DNA from 4 places in the Desulfitobacterium chlororespirans DSM 11544 genome. Region 3 is predicted to be linked to each of the others. Evidence: riboswitches for the same ligand, from Rfam matches in the RefSeq annotation. Region 3 holds a riboswitch; each other region holds the start of a gene.
What was found. A riboswitch is a leader RNA that binds a small molecule or an ion and turns the genes downstream of it on or off. The one in region 3 is predicted to bind molybdenum cofactor.
Positions count from the first base shown of each region.

Region 1: linked by a shared signal. The riboswitch ahead of BUA14_RS08505 (FecCD family ABC transporter permease) and the one ahead of BUA14_RS05725 (hypothetical protein) in region 3 are both predicted to bind molybdenum cofactor.
Region 2: linked by a shared signal. The riboswitch ahead of BUA14_RS13230 (Crp/Fnr family transcriptional regulator) and the one ahead of BUA14_RS05725 (hypothetical protein) in region 3 are both predicted to bind molybdenum cofactor.
Region 4: linked by a shared signal. The riboswitch ahead of BUA14_RS21000 (molybdopterin-binding protein) and the one ahead of BUA14_RS05725 (hypothetical protein) in region 3 are both predicted to bind molybdenum cofactor.

Region 1 is NZ_FRDN01000006.1:56,169-60,381, reverse strand. Features, by position in the region: gene BUA14_RS08515 (sodium-translocating pyrophosphatase) at 1-359, shown strand, start outside; gene smpB (SsrA-binding protein SmpB) at 563-1,033, shown strand; molybdenum cofactor riboswitch at 1,372-1,531, shown strand; gene BUA14_RS08505 (FecCD family ABC transporter permease) at 1,636-2,667, shown strand; gene BUA14_RS08500 (ABC transporter ATP-binding protein) at 2,670-3,461, shown strand; gene BUA14_RS08495 (molybdopterin-binding protein) at 3,478-4,213, shown strand, end outside.
Region 2 is NZ_FRDN01000008.1:120,611-124,823, forward strand. Features, by position in the region: gene BUA14_RS13225 (translation factor GTPase family protein) at 1-1,783, shown strand, start outside; molybdenum cofactor riboswitch at 2,011-2,167, shown strand; gene BUA14_RS13230 (Crp/Fnr family transcriptional regulator) at 2,285-3,007, shown strand; gene BUA14_RS13235 (FecCD family ABC transporter permease) at 3,014-4,054, shown strand; gene BUA14_RS13240 (ABC transporter ATP-binding protein) at 4,051-4,213, shown strand, end outside.
Region 3 is NZ_FRDN01000004.1:623,410-627,622, reverse strand. Features, by position in the region: gene BUA14_RS05730 (GNAT family N-acetyltransferase) at 1-378, shown strand, start outside; gene BUA14_RS05725 (hypothetical protein) at 419-1,972, opposite strand; molybdenum cofactor riboswitch at 2,067-2,198, opposite strand; gene BUA14_RS05720 (uracil-DNA glycosylase) at 2,698-3,273, shown strand; gene BUA14_RS05715 (alpha/beta hydrolase family protein) at 3,288-4,213, opposite strand, start outside.
Region 4 is NZ_FRDN01000014.1:123,362-127,574, reverse strand. Features, by position in the region: gene BUA14_RS21010 (4Fe-4S dicluster domain-containing protein) at 132-728, shown strand; gene BUA14_RS21005 (Crp/Fnr family transcriptional regulator) at 733-1,437, opposite strand; molybdenum cofactor riboswitch at 1,571-1,723, shown strand; gene BUA14_RS21000 (molybdopterin-binding protein) at 1,716-2,738, shown strand; gene BUA14_RS20995 (VWA domain-containing protein) at 3,004-4,213, opposite strand, start outside.

The sequences.
Region 1 (4,213 bases), on a different contig from region 3:
ATATCTCCACTAAAGCTGCTATTCGTCAAATGATTGTTCCTGGACTCTTAGCCATAGGCTCTCCGATCCTGGTAGGATTTTTACTCGGTAAGGATGCTTTAGGTGGAATGCTGGCCGGCGGAACAGTTTCCGGATTGCTGATGGCCATCTTCATGGCTAACGCCGGTGGAGCCTGGGACAATGCCAAGAAGTATGTTGAAGCTGGAAATCTCGGCGGTAAAGGAACCCCCACCCATGCTGCAGCTGTCATCGGGGACACTGTAGGGGACCCCTTCAAGGATACGGCCGGTCCATCCTTAAACGCTTTGATTAAGGTTATGGGTACGATTTCTCTGATTATCGCTCCGTTCTTAATTTAAAACGACTTAGGCAGGGAAGCAGGGGAGTGAGTTCCTCTGCTTCTTTTTTGCATTGAGCCGGTATCGGGCTGGGCAGGAAGGCTGTGCGGGAAGGGAGACTGCGCCGGACGGCGGCCTCTGCTGGAAAAAGGCGAAAGTCTATGCTATACTGAAGATCTGAAAGTTTACACTGTACGTGATAACGCATAGAGAGGAGGAGCCTTGTGGCATCTGAAGGAATAAAAGTCATCTCTGACAATCGCAAAGCCTATCATGATTATTTTGTAGAAGAGAAGCTGGAAGCCGGAGTTATCCTTACCGGAACCGAGATCAAATCCATTCGCAACGGACGTGTCAACCTCAAAGACAGCTATGCCCGGATCGAAAACGGTGAAGTCTGGCTTTATCAGCTGCATATCAGCCCCTATGAGCAGGGGAACCGTTTTAATCATGATCCCCTGCGCAAGCGCAAACTCCTCCTCAATCGCTCCGAGATCATCAAGCTGATCGGGAAAGTGCAGCAACAGGGGCTGACCCTGGTTCCCACTAAGATTTACCTTAAACACGGCCTGGCGAAAATCGAACTCGGGGTTTGCCGGGGGAAAAAGAACTATGATAAACGCCAGGATATTGCCGAGCGGGATGCTAAACGTGAGATTGAACGGCACTTCCGGGATCAGGGCAAGGGATATTGAGCTGATAAAAAGACTTCTCAATGCGGCTTACAACGGCATAGGGGAGTCTTTTTGATGTCATCCCACATTTCCTCCCGAACTATGTCCGGTTTCTTCAGAAGATCATACATTCACACATCCCTGCTGGTGCCCACTTTCGTAATATCGGGAAAAAGGCAATTACTGAAAACCAATAAAGATTAACAAAAGCTAATAATAAATAACGAAGACGATAAAGATCAATGGAATAAAACCTAATGAAACCTAATGTAAAACTATATAAACTAATAAAAATTAATAAATGTTAATATTTTTTTAATAGAATTAGCTATTTATTAGTGATATAATGATGACCATAATTTTATATGAGTATCCGAGCCTGCCGACCTATCCCTTAGTTTACGGTTTTCAGGCCTGAACAGTATCGCTGCGCGCCTTGGCAGCGCGATACAGGTTCACGGGGTGGTATTGGAAACGATGCCGCCTTTCACGTTGAGAAGGAGAAAGACAAGACTTGTGCATCTATCATTACTGATAGGTGTTGTTTTGCGGCTGTATCTTTCGAGACGGGAGATACGGCCTTTTTATTTAGAAATTTTTGATTTGATTTTGGAGGAAAGTTTATGGTCAATTCAGAGCGGCAAAAAAAAATACGGGCGGCACATTTTAGACTGATGATTTTAGCTGCTATGCTGATTATCGTTTTCTTGGTCTCATTCAACATTGGGCGCTTCGAGGGCATTCCGTTCAAGGATACTGTTTTGATCATGCTCTCGGCGGTTTTTCCGATTGACGCAACCTGGCCCCAAAACCATGAAACGGTGGTTCTCTTTATCCGCTTCCCGCGCATTATGGCCGCGGTTCTGATCGGTGCAGCTTTGGCTCTGTCCGGCGCCTGCTATCAGACAGTGTTCAAAAACCCGCTGGTTGCGCCGGATATTCTCGGTGCTTCCGCCGGAGCGTCCTTGGGAGCGGCCATCGCTATCTTCAGCGGTCTTGGCTATTTTTATATTCAGCTGTTTGCTTTTGTTTTCGCTTTGGGGGCGGTGGCCTTAGCCTGCCTGGTCGGCACACGGATCAAGCGCGATCCTTCCCTGTCCCTTGTCCTTTCAGGCATATTTATCTCCTCCCTGGCCAGCGCCATTGTCTCTTTGATCAAGTTTCTCGCCGATCCGAGGGACAAGCTGCCCGCCATTACCTATTGGCTGATGGGGAGCCTTTCCAATATCACCCTTACTAATATCAAGTGGGCCATCATCCTCATGCTGATTGGCGCCGTACCGCTCTTTTTGGTACGGTGGCGGCTCAATGTTTTATCCATGGGCGATGATGAAGCCAAGACTCTCGGCATCGAGACAAAGCAGCTGCGCCGTCTCGTGATCGTCTGCTCGACATTATTAACAGCGGCTTCGATTTCCATCGGCGGCTTGATCGGCTGGGTGGGCCTCGTCATTCCCCATTTGATGAGAAGGTTGGTGGGACCGGATAACAAGGTGCTCATTCCGGCAACGGTCATGGGTGGCGGTGTCTTTCTTCTCCTGGTGGATAATGTGGCAAGATCCCTCACTGCCGTGGAGATCCCCCTGGGTGTGCTCACCGCGATCATCGGCGCTCCGTTTTTTATCGGTCTTATGATGTACGGAAGGGAGGGCTAGACATGCTCTTTGAATTAAAGGACGGTGTTTGCGGTTATTCTGCGCACAAACCGGTTCTCAGGGATATTAACTTCACCCTGACAGACGGAGAAGTTCTTTGCCTGCTGGGCGCAAACGGTGTCGGAAAATCGACGCTGTTTAAGTCCATGCTGGCTCTGATCCCAATCCTTGGCGGTACCCTCAGTATCGACGGTGAAAACATCCTGCGCTGGTCCCGGGCCAAAATCGCGCAAAAGATCGGCTATGTCCCTCAATCCACGAACCCGCCCTTTTCCTATTCGGTCATGGATGTCATCCTGATGGGACGCGCTGCCCATCTCGGCATGATGTCTTCCCCCAAGAAGGAAGATGAAGAGATTGCCGAATCCGTTGTGGAACGTCTCGGCATTCAGTATCTGGTCAACAAGCGGTACCTGGAACTGTCCGGGGGCGAAAAGCAACTCGTATTGATCGCCCGGGCTCTTACTCAGCAGCCCCAGCTGCTGATCATGGATGAGCCAACCACCGCTTTGGACTTTGGCAATCAGCAGCTGGTTCTAAATCAGGTCCATCAGCTCTCCCAACAAGGTCTGGGCATCATTATGTCTTCTCATTTTCCGGATCATGCTTTCCTTTACTCACACAAGGTCCTGATGCTCAAAAATGGCGGGATCTATGCTATGGGTGCTCCTGCTGAAGTTATTTCCGAGCAGACTTTACGCGATCTGTACCGGGTGGAAACCAAAATCATTGCCACCGGAATTATCTCCAATACCACAGGGTCTGAAATCAAGGCCTGCATTTCGATCACCTAAAGGAGGAACGATTGCTTTGCAAACATGCGATCATCCCTGCAGCGCTTGTCAAAGCCGCTGCCACCGGCAGAACACTTCGGCAGCGACCAAAAAAGACGCTTTAGCCAAGCTCGCTTTGGCGGCTGATTTTTCCCTCGGCGTGGAACAGGTTCCTCTAGCCGAGGCCCTTCACCGGGTTATAGGCCAGGATGTTCTGGCGGCCTGGGACTCTCCCGTTGCAGATTATGCAACCCATGATGGGATTGCCATAGTTCGTGAAGAGGCGGGTGCTTCAGTCTCCGCCCTTCTTGCGCCTGACCGCTTTCAGATCGTAGGGATGGGCAATGTTATCCCTGAGCCTTTTGATACGGTGCTGGCCTACGAACTCTGTTCCTTTCAAAGTGATGGCAGTGTCCGGCTGCTGGGCCTATCCGAAAAAGGGGAAGGCATCATCCGCCGCGCTTCCAGCATTCGCAAGGGCGAGTTGGTTTTGGGAAAAGGCTTTCTTCTTGAGCCGCGCCATCTGGCGATTCTCCGCTACAGCGGGATAGAACAGGTTTCTGTATATTGCAAGCCGACCGCAGCCATCATTCCGGTGGGAAGCGACCTTACCCTTCCGGGAATAACGCCTGCCCCGGGGCAGTACCCGGAAGCAGACGGCATACTGGTGGAGTCTGTGATCCGTTTATGCGGCGGTACAGCCAGGCTGAGGCCCCCTGTCCAAGACGATATCGCGGCATTGAAAGGTGCTATCCAATCCGAACTAACCGCCT
Region 2 (4,213 bases), on a different contig from region 3:
AGTGGAAGCAGGTTCGGTCTGTGCGGTAACAGGGCTTACCCTAACCAAACCGGGAGAAGGCTTAGGCACGGAGGCCGCCGCCCATGCCCCTCTCTTGGAACCCGTATTGGCTTATCAAATGATCCTTCCGGAAGGCTGTGATCCCCAGGTGATGATGCCTAAGCTGCGTCAGCTGGAGGAAGAAGACCCAGGCTTGCAGGTGGTCTGGGATGAGGAACTCAGGGAGATCCAGGTGCAGATGATGGGCGAGGTCCAGCTGGAAATCCTGCAAAGCCTGATCCGGAGCCGGTTTGGCCTGGAGGTGTCCTTCGGATCAGGGAGGATTGTTTATAAAGAAACCATTGGTAATGCCGTGGAAGGAGTAGGGCATTTTGAACCCTTGCGGCATTATGCGGAGGTCCACCTATTAATGGAGCCGGGGGAGCGGGGAAGCGGCCTTCAGTTCGGGTCGGAATGCAGCGAGGATAGCTTAAGCAAAAGCTGGCAAAGACTCGTTTTATCTCATCTGGAAGAAAAAGTTCATAAGGGAGTTCTCACAGGGTCACCGATTACCGATCTAAAAATCACCTTAGTGTCAGGCCGGGCCCATACCAAGCATACCGAGGGCGGTGACTTCAGAGAGGCCACCTATCGCGCGGTGCGTCAGGGTTTAATGGAAGCGGAGTCCATGCTCCTGGAGCCTTATTATGCTTTCCAGCTGGAATTGCCGGAAAAAATGGTGGGGCGGGCCATGAACGATGTGGAAAAAATGCATGGAACTTGCCAGCTTGCCCAGATCGAAGGGGAGCGGGCAACCCTTACTGGAAGTGCTCCCGTGGCAACGATGAGAAACTATCAGCAGGAGGTCATGGCTTACAGCAAAGGTCTGGGCAGGCTTTTTTGCAGTCTGAAGGGCTATGAACCCTGCCATAATCCCGATGAGGTCATAGCCATGGCTGGGTACGACCCGGAAAGGGATGTGGATAATCCTGCCGATTCCGTATTTTGTGCCCAGGGTTCCGGCTTTTTGGTCCCCTGGTATCAAGTCAAGGAACATATGCATGTGGAGAGCTGTTTCGCCAAAGAGAGTGAATTCATAGAAGCAGAATCTCATCTTCAGATACCCTATGCCGAGGAAAGGTGGATCGACCCCGAGGAGATCGACAGGATCCTCAACCAGACCTATTATGCCAACCAAGGCAAAAAATCCCTTTGGCAGAAACGGAAAAAAGCTGCGGAAAGCTATTATAGACCACCTGCTGATTTAAACAAACCTAAAGAAAGCCAAGCAGAATATCTGCTCGTGGACGGCTATAATATTATCTTTGACTGGCCGGAACTGAAAGAGCTTGCTCAGGATAATATGGATGGAGCCAGGATAAGGCTTCTTGATATCCTCAGCAATTATCAGGGGATTCGCAAGTGCCGGATTATCGTCGTCTTCGATGCTTATCGTGTTCAGGGGCATCCTGAGGAAGCCATCGATTATCATAATATCCTGATGGTCTATACCAAAGAAGCGCAAACCGCGGATCAATATATTGAAAGATTTGCTTATGATCATCAGAAAAAGTATAAGATCACCGTGGCTACCTCCGATGGCCTGCAGCAGATCATTATCAGAGGGGCAGGATGTGCCTTATTATCCGCCCGAGACTTGAAGGAAGAAGTCATAATGGCCAATAAACAGGTCATCGAGGCTTATCAGGCACAACAAACGCCAACCCGGCATTATCTGAAGGATGCCTTATCTGCCGAAAGCGAACAGCAGATGAAAGAGTTCCTTAAAAGAGAGAAGGATTAGCTCTCAATACCCCTTCATCTTTAAATATATTCAGCAATATATTTAGCGATGAAGGGGTATTTGCTATAAGTCTGTTGGAAATGCAACCGACATGGACAGGGAGTTGTGTTATACTTGCTTATATCAGAGAAAATTGTGTTGAGTTTGTTAGCTTTATAATCATTCCTGTTGTAATTATTTATGTTATGAGTGGTTGTGTCATAATCCATTGCATAGAAACCCAACAGAATAGTGGAATCTTTCGAATCGTTTCCCGCTAAAGCCATGCTATGCTGGGGCGATCTGAGCAAAGGCTCACAGGGTCGGCATAGAAATGTACCGGCCTCCCGTAAATGCGGCATCCTGTTCAGGATACGGCAGGAAAGAAAGGTGCAAAGACCCAGAATGATGGGATTTTAGGCGCATTTTCGATTGTGAGCGAAAGTGCGCTTTTGCTGTTGTTTTTGCTTTTGCTGGCCAAGGGTTCCGTAGAGGCCTTAGACGAGAGAAGGGGGAAAAAGGATGGCAGACTGTCTTTCCGCAATGCGTTCGGTGGAATTTCTGAGTCACTTTTCCGATGATGAGCTCCAGGAGATTGGCAAATGCCTGCTGACCAGGGTCCAGAGGTACAAAAAGGGTGAAAAGGTTTTTGAGGCGGGTCAGCCCGCTGTTTCCATGGGTGTTATTCTGCAGGGAAGGGTGTATATCGAGGATGATGATGCCTTCGGGAACAGGAGCATTCTGGCGGAACTGCACCGGGGGGATACCATGGCCGGCAGCTGTGTCTGTGCCCAAAGGCCCAGCTATCTCACCTCCTTTGTCGCGGCGGAACCGTCGGAGATTCTATTGCTGAATTGCGGAACCATCTATACCAACTGCAATAAAAGCTGCAGTATTCGCGGCAAGATGCTGGAAAATCTCCTGAAAATTATTGCGGCGGAGGCAGTCACTCAGAGCCGCAAACTCAAATGTTTATCACAACGGAGTATCAGGGGAAAATTGCTGGCTTTTTTCTCTTACTGTGTTCAGGAAAAGGGAGAAAACAGCTTCACTATCCGTTTTTCCAGACAGGAATTGGCGGATTTTCTTTGTTTAAACCGCAGTGCCATGTCCAAAGAGCTGGGCAAGATGCGGGATGATGGTCTGCTGCGCTTTGACCGGAACTATTTTGAGATGTTGTCTTGTGAAGTTAAAAGGGAATCACCGGAACAGGATAAGACAAATACGTTTTTGAAAGCTATTTGATGTGGGGTGCTGATCATCGAATTAAAGCGAACCAATAATCAGCCCTGGCAGCTGGGTGCCATCCTGGGGACCGGTGTTTTGACCGTTGCCTTAAGCCTGACCGCTCTTTGCCTGGGCCGTTATGAATTGTCCATAATTGATGTGGTGAAAATACTGCTTTCCGCTTTTTGGGATTTGCAGCAGACCTGGACCGACGCCATGGCGGATGTGGTCTTTCAGGTGCGGTTGCCCCGGGTTTTCGCCGCTTTATTAGTGGGAGCCGGTCTTGCCATTTCCGGGACAACCTATCAGGGAATATTCAAAAATCCCCTGGTCTCCCCCGATCTTTTGGGGGTGTCTTCCGGCGCTTGTGTGGGAGCGGCCATGGCCATCTTAAACGGCCTGGATGCGGGGGGAATCCAGATCTGTGCCCTCCTGGGCGGGCTGCTGGCCGTAGCCATTACCACAACCATTCCCAAGTTGCTGAGAAACAGCTCCAACTTAATTCTGGTGCTGGCGGGAATTATTGTCGCCGGCTTTATGAGCTCCGCTCTGGGATTGCTGAAATATGTGGCAGACCCGGAAACCCAGCTGCCGGAGATCGTCTTCTGGCAAATGGGCAGCCTGGCCACCACCTCCATGAGTGACGTCATGATGATTGTGCCGGCGATGCTGATCAGCATGGCCTTATTGATAGCCGTACGGTGGCGCATCAATATTCTCTCTCTGGGAGATGAAGAGGCCGGTTCATTAGGGATTAATATCAGGGTGATCCGCGGCTTGGCCATTGTTTGTTCCACCGTCACTACGGCTTGTGCGGTATGCATCAGCGGTACTGTAGGCTGGATTGGCCTGGTTGTTCCCCATCTCTGCCGGATGCTGGTTGGGCCGGATAATACCCGGGTCATTCCCTTATCCATCTTCGTGGGAGCCTCATTTATGCTGGTGGTCGATACGGTTGCCCGCACTGTGACCAGCGGTGAAATTCCCCTGAGCATTCTCACCGGATTCATCGGTGCACCTCTTTACGGTTGGCTATTATTTAAGCAGAGGATGAAAATAAAATGAACAGCTTATTGGAAGTCAATCAGGCAGCCTTCGCTTACCCCAGCGGCAAGACTGTGTTGAAAGATGTTAACTTTACGATCTCCCCGGGGCAGATACTGTCCATTATCGGGCCTAACGGTGCCGGCAAATCGACGCTGCTGAACTGTATCGCCGGGTTTA
Region 3 (4,213 bases):
GAGCAGAATATTCCTGCAGAATCGGTTCCGTTGCAAAATGATTTAAAGCCGATCTGGTGGTGTGCAAGAGCAGGAGAAGATATTATTGGGATAGCGGCGGCCTGGAAGGAAGAGGAGCAATGGCATTGGGGAAGGTTTGCTGTCGATAAGAGATTACGGGGGATAGGCCTTGGTCAAAAAATAGCGGTCTATTCGTTAAAAGAGATGTTTAGCCTCTATACGGAGGAGTTATATGTTGAAGCAAGGGAAGTAACATTAAAGATGTTATTAAAATTCGGATGTAAAGTGCTTGGCGAAGCGGAAGATTTTTATGGTGAAACGATAACGCCAATCGTATTGAACAAAGAATCGTTTGAGGGTATGAATTTTTCAATATAATCAAAAGATGCCATGAGGTCCAAGCCCCATGGCATCTTCGTTAATGAGCGACTAAGCGTTTATTTAATTCTTCGGCTATTTCAAATTCGACTAAATCCATATTTGTTTTGCCGATATAACCGGCCGGAATATCATTGGCTCTTACGAAATCCACAGTTTTATAATAGGTTTTGTGGCTCATATATTTTGAATAGAAGAGAACAAAATCCACCTCGCCGTAATTTCTAAGTTCAATCTTGTCATTAAAGCCATCGACCGTAAGAATGGTGGGGAACTTAGCCTTTAACCGTTTCTGCCAACTGGGGGCTCCGCCGATGATTAAGAGCTTCTTATTGGCGATAAATCTCGATAGATCCACGGAAGTCTCTGTGGGTAAATCATCGTTGGATAAATCATCGTTTTTAAGATCAATGAAAAACTCACGAAGCTGAAAAAGTTCCTCTCTGTTTTTCATTTCCGCATCCAGGTTTGTTTTAAGGCTATCGATCTCCTTATTCAGCTCATTGATTTGTGCTTCATAAAATCTGCTTTGCTCCGACAAGGCCTTCTTCAGTTTAAGCTCATAATTTTCAAACTCATCTTTGAGTTTTTGGGTCTGGATTTCAGCAGTATCCTTTTCGGATAAGGCATTATCCAATTGCTCCTTCAGAACTTTCAATTCAGAATATCGGGCATCTTCATCATTGGAAGAAAGATAAAGTTCCCTCGTTTTTAAATATTCATTAAGAAGCATTTTTACAATATAACCGGCACCGAAGGACTGTATAACCTGAGTTTTATCAAAATCCGATTTTCCCGTGGTTTTGATAAAGGCCAGCATGACTTTATCCAAATCATCCTGGTTAACCTTAGAGGCAATGAAATCAACATCTAATTTATCGATGAGCAGGAGGTTGCGCAAACAGCTGACAACAGTTTTTAAGTCTTTATTTTTACTGTAGAGAATATCTGAGGGTTTTTTTATTACCCCAAGCTCATCCTTGACGATCTGCCTTACTTGGGCTAAGCGGTTCTCTCTTTTTAATTCACTTTGGATGTCTGTATTGATGGGGTTAATGTTAATAAACAGGCTTGCCGTATTAAAAGCATTTTCGACGACTTGCAGGTTGATTAAATTTTCATTGAGTTGTTTCATAGTGTAAAAATATAAAACAATCAGCGTTTCCGTCAGCTTGAGGTTTTTGCTGGTATCTTCGATGGCTGATAATTTTTTCCTGAAGCCATCGTAGTTATTATTTTGGGCATAAATATAGACATCTTTGTAATATTTCTTGATGAGCCGCAAGACTTTCACTTTGATGAGCTCGGATTGTTCAGCACTTAGTAAAATGCCTAACGTTTTTTTAGCATAAACTTCTTGTTCCAGGTCGCCGCTGCTCAGTAAGATATGATCGTACCCTGAAAAATTTTTCGCGTTTTCAAAAAACATGTCTTTATTCTGATTATAGATCGAAGTTATATCTCTTCTCATTTCTTTAGTTAAAGATAATCCAACAGCGACAATTGCCATAAAATATTCTTCAGCCTCATGAAGTTGGATATTATAATTCTCTGAAAAAAGTTCCATGACCTGGTTTAATTTTATATTCAGCAATGAAATTCACCACCTAATAAATTTAAAATTCTTTTAACGAAAAAAAATAATGGCTCCGCCAATAGAAAGCGGAGCCATTACTGATTTTAATACAGTTGGCTTTAATCCACCTCCTTTTCAAGCGTGAAGGCATACCCGTTTCCAAGTATACCCCGAGGGCCTGGGCCCTGTCCGGTGTCCATAGATTGCTCTTTAGGATCATCCCGGCTCGGAGATTCGTTTTTCAGTTTTTAATCTAAATTCACCGTCAAAACCAGCACGATGACTGGTATCCGATAGCTTGGAAATGTTCAACTCAATGGTGATGTTTATCTTGTTTGTATTGGTGTTGGTGAGAAGGTGAGGCTTATGAATGTCGTTGTCAAACCGATATAAACATAACATACACTCCTTCAATGATATTATACTGCATAATGTTTATATTTATCAATGGTTTTGTTTGGTTTTGGGAGCAAGTGGTTTAATTTTCCTGATAACACCATGTGTCGATGCAGGTTAACGAAGCAACATTACTTGTTATTTTAGATTGAAAATATATCAATCATCGGTATAAGGCAGATAGAAAGCGTATACCTGTTTAAGAGTGGCAAAAGTGCAGGAAAGGCAATCGGTATGAGTAATGAGTAATGGGGGCAGGAAATATATCGCAAATTGTGGGCAATATAACCAATAAGCGATAGCGAAATACTTAGTCTAATAATCCCAGCAGGGTTAGGAGAGTTAATATGGATTCGTGCTTTGAGCCGGCAATTTGGCCGGAAGATAAATTGCCCAAAGAAGCCGCCGCTTATAAAGAATGCGAAGTCTGCACGGAAAAATCGCGGATCATTTGGGGAGAGGGTAATCCCCAGGCGCCTGTTGTTATAATTTTAGATAATCCAGGCGCCCGCGAAGATAAAGAGGGCCATGAATATGTCTGCGGCACAAGGCAAACGCTGCAGACGGCTTTGCATCGAGCTAATTTGGCGCCGGATGACATTTATATAACGTATCTTTTAAAATGCAGGCCCCTTCGCCGATATAATAAAGGAGAAGCCAGGGCTTTCAGTAAACCATTTCTGATTCAACAAATAGAAACGATACAGCCGAAATTGCTCGTTTGTCTGGGGGATACCGTTGTTCAGGCGATGTTTGATGATAAAGAGGCCCATGTGAAGAATCTGAGGGGGGGATGGCATGTTATACTGGGATATCCCTGCATCGTCTCCTACCATCCGTTGGCGGTAAGGAGACGGCCCAATCTGACACGTCAGTTTATGGCAGATTGGGATATGCTGAGGCAGCGCTTATCAGGTTGTTGATGATGCGAGATTAATCATACCTTGCCTATCCACTCTGCGATATCCGCCAAAACCTCTGCAGACACTTTTTGCGGGATTTTGTACTCTTTTTTAAAATCCTTGACCCTGCCGTAAACCGACTTCATAAACAGGTGGTTCAGTCCGGGGTAGAGCTTGAAAGAGACATTGGGTTTACCGATGCAGATTTGCTGATAGAGGGCGAAATCCTTTTCTGCGGTGACTTGAAAATCCTTGTCGCCCTGCAAAATCAGCACGGGCTTTTCCGTCCTGGCAAGGTAATCGGCAGCAGGATGGGAGTCCATCTCCTTGAAATACCATGCGTAGGTTCTGCCAAAAACCTTCATCTGCTTGGCTTCTTCTTCGCTCATGCCGGCGATAGCGGTGAATTTGGCTTTGAGTCCTGCAATTTGTTTATTCGCGATCCATTGCAGCAATTTTGGCAGTTGGCCCAGCATATCCTCGTTTTGACTCAATAAAATATCGCTAAAAAGGCGGGGCGAGCCTGCGCAGATGATGATACCCGCGAAATCACCGCCCTCCGCGTCAATACGCGGTGCGAGCATACCGCCGAGGCTGTGACCCAAAATATACACCTGGCCGGGGTCAATTCTGGCGTCATTTTTAAGCAGGTTGGCGGCGAGGATGGCATCCTCTATGGTTTCGCTTTCCACAGTCACAGCGCCGGGACCTGCTTTCAGCATCTGTTTTCCGTAAACCTTTGTGCGCTTGTCATAGCGGAGTACGGCGATTCCTTTGCTGGACAGTCCTTCGGCAATATCGCGGAACGGCTTATTCGCGCCGATGCGTTCATCCATATCCGCGGGGCCGGAGCCATGTACCAGGACCACAGCCGGAACCCTTGCCGAACAATGATCCGGCAAGGACAAAATTCCCTGCAAAGGGTATTGTGTTTCCCTGCCAATGATTATTTTTTCATCCA
Region 4 (4,213 bases), on a different contig from region 3:
TAGTTTAAGCATAGTCAAATGGCTATGCTTTTTATTTGCCGCTATGAATTTGAGAAGTGTGACCCAAAACACAGCACCAGAGCCTGAGAATGGTACAATAGGTTCAAATGATGAGCAATGGAGGAGGCATAATGATCGATCATCCTGGCTTTGTCCTGGAGCATTGTCGGAAAAATTGCGGTAAATCTGCTCAGGACTGGTCTTTATTACACCAGCAGTTAGAGCAGATGTTCAAAGATCTGGATTTATTATCCCATTTGCAGCAGAAGTTTCCGGTGATTCATTATCATCATTTACCGAAGATAAGCATAGCCGGTTGTCCTAACGCTTGTTCCCAGCCTCAAATCAAAGATATCGGTCTGACCGGTTTTCTTATGCCTAAGCTTACAGAGGCAAGGTGTACGGGCTGCCAGGCCTGCTGCCGTTCTTGTCAGGAAGGTGCCTTATCCTGGCAGGGAGAGCTGGAATTTGAACCGACGAAGTGCATTGGCTGCGGGGATTGTGTGCGTTCCTGCCCCACAGGCAAAATCCTTCCCGGGGAATCGGGATGGACTCTTCATCTCGGTGGACGCCTGGGAAGGCATCCCCAATTGGCGCGATTGTCCAGGGAAAAGCTTCAGACTTCTGAACTTCCCCGGATCATTGGCCGCATCCTTGAAGACTATATAGACAATGGCCTGCCTCAGGAAAGGCTTACTCATTTTCTGGACCGTCGACCACATCTGTAAGGTTTTATAAAGAGTTTTGGCGTTCGTGAATCCAGCCCCTCAGCTGGTCTAAATCGCTGATGGTGATTTGTTTTTTCTCCATTTTAAGTATTCCTAAATCCCGCAATTGGCTTAAGATGCGGCTCACGGATTCCCGCGCTAAGCTGCACATTCCCGCCAGCTCGGTAGCGGTAAGAGGAACAGTGATCAGAATTCCCTCAGGGGTCTCCTGGCCGTGGACATGAGCCAGAGCAAAGAGTTTGGCCCCCAGCCGGGAACGAGCATCCCCCAGGGCGATGTTTTTAATTTGCCGGTAGGCTCTGCGGAGATCCAAAGCCATGTTTTGATAAAAAGGCAGGAGGGTGGAAGGATTCTCCTTAAAATACTGGACCAGTGCCTTGCGATCCAAAACGAAAACATCGGAGGCTTCAGCAGTGAGGGCTGCATAAGGATAAGCTTTATTATCTAAAACAACTTCCGGAAAAAACGCGGGCGGCTGCAGAATCCGGAAAATTTTTTCGGTAAATTCACTCATAAGCAGGATTTGAATGCGGCCTTTGAGTAAAAAATAAACTGAATTGCTTTCTTCACCGAAAAAGAAAAGGAATTGCTTTGCCGCATAATGGCGCACCCGCCCGTGAGCAGAACAAAACTCCCAAAATGAATCGGGCAGTTCCTGCCAGTTAGGATTGCTTTTAAATATTTCAAACCCGGTGATATTACTAGCCATACTTCTCTTCCTCTCATAAACTATTGAAGTATATTATGAAGAAAATTCTCTATCCCTTGGCAGAAACCCTTTAAAATTCGAAAAAACCATTTTCTTGAGCAGTGAGACATTCCCTGATCGCTGCTTATGGTTTATAATAGGGAATGGCCGAGCCATATTTCCTACTGACTGAAGCAAGTCTCACGCTATCTACGGAATTTTGGCCGTTTCAGAAATGTCTGAAACCAGGGTGTGCTTAGAAATGAACATGCCTTCCGTAAAGAAAAGGAGGAACCCCTATGCAGAAGATTAAAGTACAGGATGCGATCGGATCGGTGCTTATGCACGATCTGACACAAATTATCCCAGGAAAAACAAAAGACGCCCGCTTTAGAAAGGGGCATGTGATCAAAGAGGAGGATATCCCAACCCTGCTTAGTATGGGAAAAGAGCATATTTTTGTGTGGGATCAGACTCCGGGTCTTATTCACGAAGATGAAGCAGCGGAGCGTCTGGCCAAAGCTGTGGCCGGTCCGGGGCTTTCCTTCAGTGAAACGAAAGAGGGAAAGGTCAATTTGATTGCTGAAGAGGATGGCTTAATCTATGCTTCGGAAGAAGGGATCTATGCCCTGAATTCGTTAGAATATATTATCCTCGCTACTCTTCATAATCATCGCCCGGTGAAGAAAGGGCAGAAGATAGCCGGGACCAGAGTGGTTCCTTTGATGATCGATGAAAATGTCGTGATCGAAGCGGAAGGAATCGCCCGCCGCTTTGGGGAACCCATTCTGCAAATCCGCCCCCTGCAATCCAAAAAGGTTGGGGTGGTGACCACGGGAAGTGAAGTATACCATGGCCGGATCCAGGATAAATTCGGACCGGTTCTTCAGGGAAAAGTGGCCGAATGGGGTTCTGTCCTGCTGGGGCAAACCTTCGCCGACGATGATGTGGAGATGATTCAGGAACGCATCCGCGAGCATATCGAACAAGGCGCGGAAATGGTTCTGGTCACCGGCGGCATGTCCGTGGATCCCGATGATTTAACCCCTACAGCTATCAAAGGTCTGGGTGGAGAGTTGATCACTTATGGTACTCCTGTTCTTCCCGGAGCCATGCTGTTGCTGGCTTACCTGGATGATATCCCGATTCTGGGCTTGCCCGGATGTGTCATGTATTCAAGAAAAACGGTCTTTGATCTGGTGGCCACCCGCATCCTGGCCGGTGAGCGGCTTACCCGCCTGGAAATTGCCAAATACGGTCATGGCGGCTTGTGCCTGGAGTGTCCGGAATGTACCTATCCCCACTGTTCCTTCGGCAAATAAGTGTTAAAGAAAACCCGGCTTCGCCGTGCCTTAAACGCATACTTACGAAGGAGGCGAAGTCGCTGGTTGCCCTTATGCTTAGAAAGTATATAGCGCAAGCTTATACTTTCTGATAGTGCAAGGTAAGGGAGCCTCACCCAACGGCTTTAGGTAATTTAAAGCAGTCGGTGAGGCTCCCTTTTTTACAACCATTGCTCAGCCAAATTACCAACCGGTTGGTAATTTGGCTGAGCAATGGACTGTTGATAAAAGAGCTGGCGCTTCTTCAGGAGAAGACTTTTTTAGAGATTCGCCATAAATCGCTGAGGTTCCGGCAGGGAAAAACCCGGGTGCAATAGTTCCTGTACTCACCCATAAGATTGTCCGGCAAAGTCCAATCCTTTTCAGCCAAGGGGTTCAGCCAGAAGACATGCTTAACCTTCCCTTGGATCTCCTGCAGATAGTCCGCTTGGGCAGGGCGGAAATTGTTGCGGCCATCTCCCATAATCAAGATGGTCCCCCGAGTGGAAAGTGAGGGCAAAACATCCCGGGCAAAGTCTTTAAATACCTTGCCATAATCGGTAAAGCCGGAAGAATGCTTACGGCCCCAGGAACGGATCTCGGCCATGGAGTCACCGCTTGCCAGCCATTCTTCATGGGTGATATCCCAGAGTCCATCAATAAAAAGGTAAAGCCGCACTTTACGAAAGCGGGATTTCATGCGTTGGCATAAGTAGAGAAGGAATTGCGAGAAGGGAGCCACGGAATTGGATACATCGCATAAGACAATGAGCTCGGGATGCTTTAAGGCAGGGGTTTCATACTCGAAGCGAAAGACAGAGCCATTACCCCGCACCATTTCTTTGAGCAAAGAGGAGAGGCGTAGTCTGCCCCGGGGAGCCTTTTTTTTCCGCAAGCCCCGGTGAACGGCCAATTGGTTGCCCATCTGCCGGAGCGCTTGCTGGACCATCCCTTCTTCAGCGGCGGTAAATGAATTCAGGGGCTTAAAGCGCCAATTTATTTCACGGAAGCTGTCCCAGCGGTTTTGCTCGGATAAGCGTTCCTGCCAAAGGACCTGGTGAATCCGGCGCTGCCAGAAGTCCCGATAAGCTTCAAATTTGAGCCACTGATCTTCCGGGACTTCCCCCCGGCCTTTAGCCAGCTCCAAAGAATTGGACCAAGTCAAAAACCCTGACTGTCCCAGGATGAATCTGACCTGCTTTCCCAAATCGAGTTCCTGTGTTTCTTCTTCCTCGATGGTACTGGGGAACCCTTTAAGGCCCATCAAATAGTGGAGATCCGGCATTTGAAAGGAAATTGCCCGGGATGGAGAGGACTCTTCCGCTGATTTAAGGTGCAGGGTGATTCCTCCTTGCCCGGTACCGATGCCCTGATGGGAGCCATCCCCAGCCTCCTCTTGATCTGAGCCTGTACATTGCCCCGGGGCGGTAGGTTCTGAATCCGGAGAGGAGGATGGAGCTGAAGCCAAGAGTTCA